2 regions of the Streptomyces sp. NPDC030222 genome follow, and region 1 is predicted to be linked to the other one. Evidence: predicted binding sites of a transcription regulator. Region 1 holds the regulator's gene; the other holds the start of a gene.
The links. Region 1 encodes HspR, which represses chaperone genes until heat shock. Its sites were predicted from a motif close to TTGAGNNNNNNNNNCTCAA; they were not measured.
Positions count from the first base shown of each region.

Region 2: a site for HspR is predicted at 3,134-3,152, ahead of lon (endopeptidase La). Genes of this name have one in related genera too.

Region 1 covers NZ_JBVICA010000021.1:132,608-138,248, forward strand. Annotated here, with positions in the region: gene ACZ4Z5_RS26645 ((2Fe-2S)-binding protein) at 1-20, opposite strand, end outside; gene ACZ4Z5_RS26650 (hypothetical protein) at 17-217, opposite strand; gene ACZ4Z5_RS26655 (helix-turn-helix transcriptional regulator) at 345-1,328, shown strand; gene ACZ4Z5_RS26660 (hypothetical protein) at 1,362-1,856, shown strand; partial or broken gene ACZ4Z5_RS26665 (helix-turn-helix domain-containing protein) at 2,126-2,475, shown strand; gene ACZ4Z5_RS26670 (GOLPH3/VPS74 family protein) at 2,556-3,380, opposite strand; gene ACZ4Z5_RS26675 (heat shock protein transcriptional repressor HspR) at 3,990-4,448, opposite strand; gene dnaJ (molecular chaperone DnaJ) at 4,450-5,625, opposite strand.
Region 2 covers NZ_JBVICA010000001.1:291,495-297,135, reverse strand. Annotated here, with positions in the region: gene ACZ4Z5_RS01260 (HAMP domain-containing sensor histidine kinase) at 1-102, opposite strand, end outside; gene ACZ4Z5_RS01255 (response regulator transcription factor) at 99-836, opposite strand; gene ACZ4Z5_RS01250 (spermidine synthase family protein) at 923-1,594, opposite strand; gene ACZ4Z5_RS01245 (rhomboid-like protein) at 1,954-2,787, shown strand; gene lon (endopeptidase La) at 3,175-5,577, shown strand; gene ACZ4Z5_RS01235 (lysozyme) at 5,637-5,641, opposite strand, start outside.

The DNA.
Region 1 (5,641 bases):
TCGTCCGGTGGAACCGTCATGCGCCGACGGGGGCCACGGTCCATGACGGCTCGCCCGCCACGGACGCCGACGCGAAGGTCCAGGACGGCTCGCCCGGCAGGGCGGTCGTCACGGCCGGCTCGCTGGTCCAGGACGGCTCATCCGCGACGACGGAGACGGAAAGGGCCGCTACGGCAAGACCGAGAGCTGCTGCCGAGCGAAGCAGAATCTTTGACATGGGCGGCTTCGACCTCACTTGATGGTTTCCTCTCCCCCGCGGTCTAGACGATGACTCACTCTGAGCCCTTCCACCACCGGGGCAATGCATCATGTTCCTGAAATGCAGGAGCCTGGGGGGTGTTCAAATGGAGACAAACAGCGACATACCACTGCACCCCCACAGTCGGGCGGAACTGTGCGAGGTCGGATCGCTGCTCTACACGCGAGCCCTGCGTGCCGGCCGGATCGCCCGGAGCGACGCGGACGCGGCACCGTGTCTCGTCGATCTGGCACTGCTGCACCCGGATCCGGACGATCCGGAATGGCTGCGACCGGTTCCGCCCTCCGCGGCCCTCGCGCAGCTGCTCAATCCGCTGGAGAAGGAGATACAGGAGCGCCGCCGGCTCACGCTCAGGCTCACCGAAACATTTGAGCCATTCCTCTCCCTCGGCGCCGAAGCGGGACCCAGCGCACAGGGCATCACCGTCCTCGAAGGCATCAGCCGGATCAACGCGGTGCTCGACATGGCGACCGCCCAGTGCTCCGAGGAACTCCTCACCGTGCAGCCCGGCGGCGTCCGTTCACCGCTCGCGCTCACCCAGGCGCTGCCCCGCGTACGGTCGCTGCTCAGCCGCGGGGTGCGGATGCGGTACCTCTACCAGCACACGGCCCGCTACGGCACCGGACTCTTCGCCTTCCTCGACCAGGTCAGGCCGGGCCGGGTGGAGGTCCGTACGCTCGAGGAACTCATCGAGCGAATGATCATCTTCGACCGTCGGATCGCCATCATCCCGGCCCGCAGCGACCGCCAGGTCGCCCTCGAACTCCACCACCCCGGCCTGGTCGACTATCTCGCCTCCGTCTTCGACCAGTTCTGGCGTTGCGCGACCCCGCTGGAGAAGGAGATCCCCTACGGCAACACCCCGGACGGGATCACCGGCGTCCAGCGCTCCATCGCCCGGCTCCTCGTCGAAGGCCACGTCGACGAGGCCATCGCCCGCCGGCTCGGGATGAGCGTCCGCACCTGCCGGGCCCACATCGCCAAGCTCGGCAGCGCGCTGGGCAGCGGCAGCCGCGCACAACTCGGCTATCTGATCGCCCGGTCGGGGATCCTCGACCAGGACGACTGACCCACCGTGACGAACCCCCACCAAGGAAGGACCATGCACCCCGACCCCCTGGCCGAAACCCCCCTCGTCGTCCTCGACGGACCGGCCGGCACCCTCGACGTGTCCGGCACGTCCCTGCCGCATGTCACCCTCGTCCGCGCCCCCGGCACCGAGCCCGACACCCACACCCCCATCGGCACCCGCGACCCCGCCCGGCTGACCCTCACCGTCGACGGCTCCACGGCGCGCATCACCCCCGCCAAGGGCCGGCTGTCCCGCAGGTCCTACCGCGTCGACGTCGAACTCGCCGGCACCGCCTACCGGCTGGTGCCCTGTTCCCTGGTCGAGAGCCGCCTGCTGCGCGACGGCCGCCGCCTCGCCACCCTCACGTCCGACGGCGACGGCAGGGTCGACGCCGAATGGCAGGACGGAGCGAAGGTCCTCGCCGCCGACGTCGCCATCGGGCACGCCCTCGCGGCCGCGTTCGGCACCGGCGCCCAGCCCCTGTGGCTGACCGCCCTCGACATCGCGGCGGAAGCCATCACCTGAACCCGGCCGGAAGAACCTGCGGGACGAACGCCACCACGGAAGAACCTGCGGGACGAACGCCACCGGGCGAAGCCACCGGACGAACCCGTCGGACGAACTGCCGCACGAACCCTGCCCGACGAGCCCCACCGGAACCCCGTCGGACGAACTGCCACACGAACCCTGCCGGACGAACCCGACAACAGAACGGCAGAACGACCCGGCAGAACGACGGGACGAAGGGACGGCCGGGACCGGGACCGCCTGCCCCTTCTCCCTCGCATCAACACCGGCGCACCGCGGACGTACCTCTCGACCGTCCGACACCACGCGCGGCGCGCCGATCGCCCAGGAGACGGAACTCGTCGCCGACATCCCGGCGCTCTTCGAGAAGATCCGGTGCCACACGACCGACCTCGCGGACCTCCTGGGGGAGCCGGAACCCGCCGGGGACGCGCCCAGCGAGGTCGAGCGGCAGGTCCTGCTGTCCATGTGCCAGGTCGGCGAGGACGAGACCGGCGCCCGTGACCTCGGCATGTCCGTACGCAACTACCGCCGCCACGTCGCCGACCTGCTGCGCCTGCTGGACGCGACCAGCCGCCCCCACGCGGCCCCGCTGGCGCGCGAGCGCGGCTGGATCCGACACGCGGCCGACTCCGACACGCGGCCGGCTCCGGCACGCGGTCCACCGAGCGACGGCCCTGCCGGTCCGCCGGCGGGTCACGTCACCGCTGCGCCCTCCAGGTCGCGGACGACCCGGCGCACCGCCGACCCGACGGGCTCGGCCCGGCCGAGGAGTTCGTCGAGGCGGGAAGCGGCCGCGCGGCGACGGGCGGCCGGTATGAAGCCGAGCTGGCGGCCGGCGTGGGCGATCCCGGTGAACAGCGCGGCACGCTCCGCCGGGCCCTCCGCCGTGGCCAGCACCCTGGCCCGTACGTCCTTGACGGCGGCCGTACCGGACTCGGTGAGCGCCACCCGCGCGTACCGGAAGAGACCGAAGACGCGGGACGTGCTCCGTTCGATCAGCCCGTCCTGCTCCAGCGTCCGCAGCACGTCCTCGATCGACGCTCGGCCGTCCCTGCGGACCCAGTGGGTCCACCGCCGGCCCGGGTCGGTCCCGATCGTGGTCCACAGCCGACGGGACGCCTCGTCCGACGGGGCCTCACCCGTGCTGTGGACCCTGCCGTCCCGGTCCTCCAGCCGGCCCTCGGCGAGCAGTCCGGCGAGCAGCGCGCCGCGCACCGAGGGCGCGAGCGTCTGCCGCACGGGAAGCCGGCTCTTCTCGATGTCGTAGGCGAGCAGGACCATGTCCCCTGCCAAGGTCACGACGGTTGCCACGCATGTTCCCTTCACCGTTCCGGTTTTTCCGGAAGTCTGCCCCGCGAGCATGCCCGGTGCGGCCTCTTCGCCTGGCGGGAGCCCCCTGCGGTTCATCACCATGCGCAGGTGGTGCAGCAGTTGGTGGTCCCGGGGGCCGGGCGCCGCGGCGATCAGGGCGGCGAGGGCGTCCGCGTGGGCGTCCGGCAGCCGGCGCACCTCCGGCACCGGGGTGCCCGCCTCCCGGTGCCGGGCAGACCGGCCGCGGAGGCGCTGCCCGCCGTGGCGGTGAGACCGGCGACGGCGAGCATCGGACAGACCGCGGCAGACGTGAATCCCTTGCGCATGATTTCCCCCCGGCATCTGCGTCCCTGATTTCCTTCTGCGTTTTCCGCTGAGAAAGTCAATGCCGGCGCGGCGGAAGCGGCTGAAGCGAAACCGGTGACGGCTCGATGCACGGGCGAGGCAGCATGCTGACGGCGGGAACGGCGAAGGGCCGGAGAGCCGTTGGCGCTCTCCGGCCCTTCGCCGTTACGGGTGATGCTGTTGGTGCGGTGATGCCCGTGGTGCTTCACATGACCGCGTGCGCGGTGCCGATGGGGCGGGCCGGGGCGCTTACGGGCGGGGGCGCTTACGGGCCTGGGCGCTTACGGGCGGGGGACTTGCCCGGGACGCCGCCGCACGGCGGGACCTGCCCGGGGACGCCGGGGACGGGCCAGGGGTGCCGACGGAGGGGCCCACGACACCGGCAGGCGGGCCAACGACACCGGCAGGCGGGCCCACGACACCGGCAGGCGGGCCCACGACGCCGGTGTGCGAGCCCAGGCGCCGGGGCCGTCAGTCCTGCCGCTTGGGCCGCCAGACGACCAGCGCGCTGGTCTGCTGCATGTCCTGGTACGGCACCAGGTCGCGCCGGTACGAGGCGTGCACCTGTGCCTCGCGCTGCTGCATCGCCGCCGCCGCGCCCTCCACGGCCGCCGACAGTTCGGCGACGCGCTGCTGGAGCGCGGCGACCTGGTTCTCCAGTTCGATGATGCGCTTGATTCCGGCCAGGTTGATGCCCTCGTCCTGGGACAACTGCTGCACCTGGCGGAGCAGTTCGATGTCCCGGGCCGAGTAGCGCCGGCCGCGGCCCGCCGTGCGGTCGGGTGAGACCAGGCCGAGACGGTCGTACTGCCGGAGCGTCTGCGGGTGCAGACCCGACAGCTGGGCGGCCACCGAGATGACGTAGACCGGGGTCTCGTCAGTGAGTTCGTAGGCCCTGCCGTATGCCGGCTGTCGACGGCGGCCGTCCATCTCATGCTCCCTTCGCGGCCTGGAACAGTTCTGCTCTGGGGTCCTCGTCGGCGGTGGCCTTGCGGTAGGCCTCCAGCGCGTCGCGGGCCTCCGTACTCAGGTCCTTGGGCACCTGCACCTCGACGGTGACCAGCAGGTCGCCGCGCGTGCCGTCCTTGCGGACCGCACCCTTCCCACGCGCCCGCATCGTGCGGCCGTTGGGCGTGCCGGCCGGGAGCTTCAGCGTGACCGGCGGCCCGCCGAGGGTCGGCACCTTCACCTCGCCGCCGAGCGCGGCCTCCGTGAAGGAGACCGGCACGGTGACGGTGAGGTTGTCGTCCTTGCGGCCGAACACCGGATGCGAGCCGACGTGCACGACGACGTACAGGTCGCCCGCCGGTCCGCCGCGCTCGCCGGGGGCGCCCTTGCCGCGCAGCCGGATCTTCTGGCCATTGCTCACCCCGGCCGGGATGCGCACCTGCATGGTCCGGGCGGAGCGGGCGCGCCCGCTGCCCTTGCAGACTTCGCAGGGGTCCTGGGCGATGAGCCCGCGGCCCTTGCAGTCCACGCACGGGTCGGTGAGCGAGAATCCGCCACCGCTGCCGCGCGACACCTGGCCGGTGCCGACACAGGTGGGGCAGACCCGGGGAGTGCCGTTCTTGTCGCCGGTGCCCGAGCAGGCCTTGCACGGGGACTGGCTGGACAGCCGGATCGGGACCGTGGCCCCGTCGACCGCCTCGGTGAAGCTGAGCGTCACCTCGGACTCGATGTCCTGCCCGCGCCGCGGCTGGGTGCGCGTACCGGCGGTACCGCGGTTGAACAGCCCGCCGAACACGTCGCCGAGACCGCCGCCGCCGAATCCGCCGCCGCCCCCGCCGCCCTGGGCGCCTCCGAAGAGGTCGCCCAGGTCGAAGTTGAACGATCCGCCTGCCCCGCCGGGGCCGGCCCGGAAGCCGCCGTTGCCGAACAGAGCACGCGCCTCGTCGTACTCCTTGCGCTTCTTGGGGTCGCCGAGGACGTCGTTCGCCTCGGAGATCTCCTTGAAGCGCGCCTCGGCCCCGGCGTCCCCCTTGTTGGCGTCCGGGTGGAACTCGCGGGCGAGCTTCCGGTACGCCTTCTTGATCTCGGCCTCGGTGGCGTCCTTGGGGACACCGAGAACCTTGTAGTAGTCCTTCTCGACGAAGTCCTTCGTGCTCATCCCCGGTGTCCCTCCT
Region 2 (5,641 bases), on a different contig from region 1:
CACCATCAGCAGCCCGGTCGTGATGAAGACCGAGACGACGACCAGGGTGCCCAGCTTGGCCTTGATCGAGAACGGCCGCAGCCCGGACCAGGGCGGGCTCATGGCGCCGGGGTCTCCAGCGCGTATCCCACTCCGTGCACGGTACGGATCCGCTCGGCGCCGATCTTCCGGCGCAGCGCCTTGATGTGGCTGTCGACGGTCCGTGTCCCGGAGGCGTCCGCCCAGTCCCACACCTCCGCGAGGAGCTGCTCGCGCGACAGCACGGCCCGCGGGGTGCTCGCCAGGCAGGTCAGCAGGTCGAACTCGGTCGGGGTGAGGTGCACGTCCTCGGCCCGCACCCGCACCCGCCGCTGTGCGTGGTCGATCTCCAGGTCGCCGAGGCGCAGGATGCCACTGCGCGGTGCGGCGGCGGCCAGGGTGGCCCGCTCCACGCGACGCAGCAGCACATGGACCCGGGCGGCCAGTTCGCGCATGGAGAACGGCTTGGTCATGTAGTCGTCCGCGCCGACCCCGAGACCGACGAGCATGTCCGTCTCGTCGTCACGGGCCGTGAGCATCAGCACGGGGACGGGGCGGCGGGCCTGGACCCTCCGGCACACCTCCAGTCCGTCGAAGCCCGGGAGCATGACGTCCAGCACCATCAGGTCCGGCTGCCACGCCTCGGCCGTGTCCACGGCCGCCGGCCCGTCGAGCGCCGTTTGCACCTGAAAGCCCTCGGCCCGCAGGCGTGCGGCGATGGCTTCGACGATCGTGGTGTCGTCCTCGACCACCAGAACGCGCCGCTGGGCGCCGGGAGTCGCCGCGACGCCGTTGTGAGTGGTCTGTGTCTGCTCCATCGCCCGCCCCTGTCGTGCGCTCCGGGAAATCGTGGGGGAGATCCCGTGTGTCGGTCAGCAGACTAAAGGCACTGGTGGACTCCCGGCTACGCAGGGCGAACGGCGAGGTGGACCACATCCGGTACGCCCCGGGCAACCCGGATCTCTTCGGTCCGAACCTCGCAGAACCCGGCATTCCGCAAGGCCTTCTCAAATGCGACGGACGGTCGTGCGGACCAGACGGCGAGCACCCCACCCGGTTCGAGGCGGTCCCGGCAGGCCTCCAGACCGGCCGGCGCGTACAGGCTCCCGTTGCTCTCCGTGACCGTCCAGTCGGGGCCGTTGTCGATGTCCAGGCACAGGGCGTCATGGCGGCCGGAGGCGGGGTCGTGCAGATGGACGAGGAGGTCGGTGTGCAGCACCTCCGTCCTGGGATCGGCGAGCGCCGCGGCCGACACCACGTCGAGCGGGCCTTCGCGGTGCCAGTCGATGACGGCCTCCTCGCGCTCCACCACGGTGATGCGTCCCCAGCGCGGCTCGGCCGCGGCGTGGGCGAGCGAGAAGCCGACACCGAGTCCGCCGATGAGCACGGAGGGCCGCTCACGGTCCGCGGGCAGGGCCCGGAGCGCCGCGTCGACGAGCAGCCGTTCCGAGCGTCCGTCTGAGGTGTCCATCAGGAAGCAGCCGTTGGCGATGATCTCGAAGTCCTCGCCGCGTCTGCGCAGCACCACCTCGCCGTAGGGGCCTTCTCGGCGGTCGATGGTGACGGGAACGGACATGGACGCGACCTCCGGCTGATCCGTACGACGGCGTGAGCGACGGCTTTCCGTCCATCCTGGCGGGAGGGCGAGCACGCGCCCAAGCCGTTTACGTGCCGCATTGACGTGTGACCCCGTTACGCGCGGCTGACCCCGTCGTGCGCGGCGCGCGTGGACTCGGCCGGGAGGGCACGCCGGCGGACGCGCGGCGGGGGCCGGAGGTTGCTTTCTGTGACGCACGTCATGGACGCGGCCGGAGAAGATCCCCGAGGGTGGCCGTTGTCCATGACATGGGGAAAGCGGCCGGGGTGTACACGGGCGGCTCGACGATTCCGGACGCGGGCGGCAGCGCACGCCGGACGGGGAAGGAGCCTGACGCGGTGCAACGGCCTCGCGCGGCAGCGGACCGGAGCGGATCGCCGGACCGCACGGCAACGCCACCGGTGCCCGACCAAGGGGCGTCGGCGCCGCACGAAGGGCCGTCGCAAGGCACCCCCGCCGCACGGGCGACGTGCGGACCGGGCCCCCGGGCAGGGGCCCGGCAGGCGCTGCGCCTGCTGCCGAGCCCCACGGGCGCGCCCTTCACCTTCTGGTACTCGCTGCTTCTCGTCGGCACGTCGCTGTTCGCCCAGTACGGCGATCCGGACACCGTCGCGGCCCTGCTGCGCGGCTCCAGCACGGACGTCGCACATCTCGTGACCAGTCCCCTGCGGGTCCTGGTCGCCAGCGCCCTGTGGATCTCGGGCGGCCTGGCCTCGGCGTACGCCCTCGGGTTCCTCTTCGTGCTGACGGCGCTGGAACGCCGTACGGGCGCCTGGCCCACCGCGGGACTGTTCGTGATCGGCCATATGGCCACGACCCTGGTCACGGAGATTCCGGTCGGGCTGTCGGTGCTGGCCGGACATCTGCCGGTGACCTCCCTGCACCGTCTCGACTACGGCATCAGCTTCGGCCTTCTGGCGTGCGTGGGCGGGCTCGCCGGGCTGCTGAGCCCGCGGGCGCGGTGGATCGCGCTCGCGTGGGTGGCGGTGATGCTGGGCCGGGACCTGCTGGTGTTCGAGGATCCGATCAGCAACTGGGGCCATCCGATCGCCCTGCTCGTCGGTATCGCGTGCTGGCCGCTGCTGCGGCGCCTGCCCGGTCGCCCGGAGCGCCCGTGGCGGCGTTCCCCGGGAGCGTCCGCAGCTCAGGTGCTTCCCACGGTCGTGCCGTAGGCGGCACGCCCCCGGCCTCGCCTCGTCGGCGTCCGGTCGGCCCCCGCCCCGTCTGTGTCAGCTGGGCGGCCGGTTCGTGGACGGGGACGCACCCCGCGCGGCGACGGCGAGGGGCGGTGTGATGGCGCACGAACGGGCGCGATGCGACGGCGAGCGCGGCAGCGACTGGCGACGCGGCGACGATCACCCGACACGTCCGGTCGGCACGGGGCACATGCTCCGCGTCCGTGGCGTTCCTGGTGGTCAGAGCTGTCCTGTTCCCTGCCTGGTGGTCCGCGCCCCTCTTCCGGGTGATCGCCGACAGCGAACAACCGGCGCCCGTGGAACATCCGGCCGCTCCCGAGCATTGAGTCGGCATAGCTCAACTTGAGTGCTGAAGGGGAGATCATGGCTTCGACGTCCACACCGCTCACCCTGCCCGTGCTGCCCCTCGACGACGAGGTCGTGCTTCCCGGCATGGTGGTGCCGCTGGACCTGTCCGACACCGAGGTGCGCGCCGCGGTGGAGGCCGCGCAGGCGGCCGCCCGGGCCTCCGGGGGCCGTCCCAAGGTGCTCCTGGTGCCGCGCATCGACGGCACGTACGCCGGGACCGGCGTCCTGGGCACGGTCGAGCAGGTCGGACGGCTCGCCGACGGCGACCCCGGCGCCCTGATCCGCGGCCGCGGCCGCGTGAGGATCGGCGCCGGCACCACCGGACCCGGTGCCGCGCTGTGGGTGGAGGGCACCCCGGTCGAGGAGACGGTCCCCGACCCGCTGCCCGGCTCCGTCACCGAGCTGGTGAAGGAGTACAAGGCCCTCGCCACCAGCTGGCTGAAGAAGCGCGGCGCCTGGCAGGTCGTCGACCGCGTCCAGCAGATCGACGACGTCTCCGCGCTCGCCGACAACTCCGGGTACTCGCCGTTCCTCACCGTCGCCCAGAAGGTGGAGCTCCTGGAGACCGCCGACCCGGTCACGCGGCTGAAGCTCGCCATCCAGTGGCTGCGCGACCACCTCGCCGAACAGGACGTGGCCGAGTCCATCGCCAAGGACGTCCAGGAGGGTGTCGACCGGCAGCAGCGCGAGTTCCTGCTGCGGCGGCAGCTCGAAGCCGTCCGGAAGGAGCTGCGCGAGCTGAACGGCGAGTCCGACGACGACGAACCCGACGACTACCGCGCCCGCGTGGAGGCGGCCGACCTGCCCGAGAAGGTCCGCGAGGCGGCCCTCAAGGAGGTCGCCAAACTGGAGCGGTCCGGTGACCAGAACCCCGAGAGCGGCTGGATCCGCACCTGGCTGGACACCGTCCTGGAGATGCCGTGGAACGAGCGCACCGAGGACGCCTACGACATCAAGGGGGCCAAGGCGGTCCTCGACGCCGAGCACGCCGGTCTGGAGGACGTCAAGGAGCGGATCACCGAGTACCTCGCGGTGCGCAAGCGCCGCGCGGACCGGGGCCTCGGCGTGGTCGGCGGCCGGCGCGGAGGCGCGGTGCTCGCGCTCGTCGGACCTCCCGGCGTCGGCAAGACCTCGCTCGGCGAGTCCGTGGCGCACGCCATGGGCCGGAAGTTCGTCCGGGTCGCCCTCGGCGGTGTGCGGGACGAGGCGGAGGTCCGCGGTCACCGGCGGACCTACGTGGGCGCCCTGCCCGGCCGTATCGTCCGGGCGATCAAGGAGGCCGGTTCGATGAACCCGGTCGTCCTGCTCGACGAGATCGACAAGGTCGGCTCCGACTTCCGCGGCGACCCGGCCGCGGCGCTGCTCGAAGTCCTCGACCCGGCGCAGAACCACACCTTCCGCGACCACTACCTGGAGGTCGAACTCGACCTGAGCGACGTCGTCTTCCTGGCCACCGCCAATGTGCTGGAGGCCATTCCGGAGGCGCTGCTCGACCGTATGGAACTCGTCAGGCTCGACGGCTACACCGAGGACGAGAAGGTCGTCATCGCCCGCGACCACCTGCTCCCGCGCCAGCTGGAGCGGGCCGGTCTGGCGGACGGAGAGGTGACCATCGACGAGTCCGCCCTGCGCAGGCTCGCCGGCGAGTACACCCGCGAGGCGGGCGTGCGGACCCTGGAGCGTGCCGTCGCGCGGCTGCTGCGGAAGGTCGCGGCCCAGCACGAGCTCGGGGAACGTGCGTTCCCGTTCACGGTCACCGAGGACGATCTGCGCGGACTGATCGGACGGCCGCACCACGTGCCCGAGTCCGCCCAGGACCCGGCGGAGCGCCGCACCTCGGTGCCCGGCGTGGCCACCGGACTCGCGGTCACCGGCGCGGGCGGGGACGTCCTCTTCGTGGAGGCGTCACTGGCCGATCCGGAGACGGGTGCCGCCGGGCTGACCCTCACCGGTCAGTTGGGCGACGTGATGAAGGAGTCGGCGCAGATCGCGCTGAGCTTCCTCCGTTCGCACGGTGCGGAGCTGGAGCTGCCGGTGGCGGACCTCAAGGACCGCGGGGTGCACGTCCACTTCCCGGCCGGCGCCGTTCCCAAGGACGGCCCGAGCGCCGGCGTCACGATGACGACCGCGCTGGCGTCGCTGCTCTCGGGCCGGCTCGTCCGTACGGACGTGGCCATGACCGGCGAGGTGTCGCTGACCGGCCGGGTGCTGCCGATCGGCGGGGTGAAGCAGAAGCTGCTCGCCGCGCACCGGGCGGGCATCACCACCGTGGTGATCCCCAAGCGGAACGAGGCGGACCTGGACGACGTCCCGGCGGAGGTCCTCGAAGGGCTGGAGGTGCACCCGGTCACCGACGTCCGGCAGGTCCTGGAGCTCGCCCTGGCGCCGGCCACGGCGGACGTCCCGGTCGCGGCCTGACCCCGCTCGGTCCCTCTCCCTCTCCCGTGGGGAGAGGGACCACGGGTTTGTCGGCCGCCTCAGC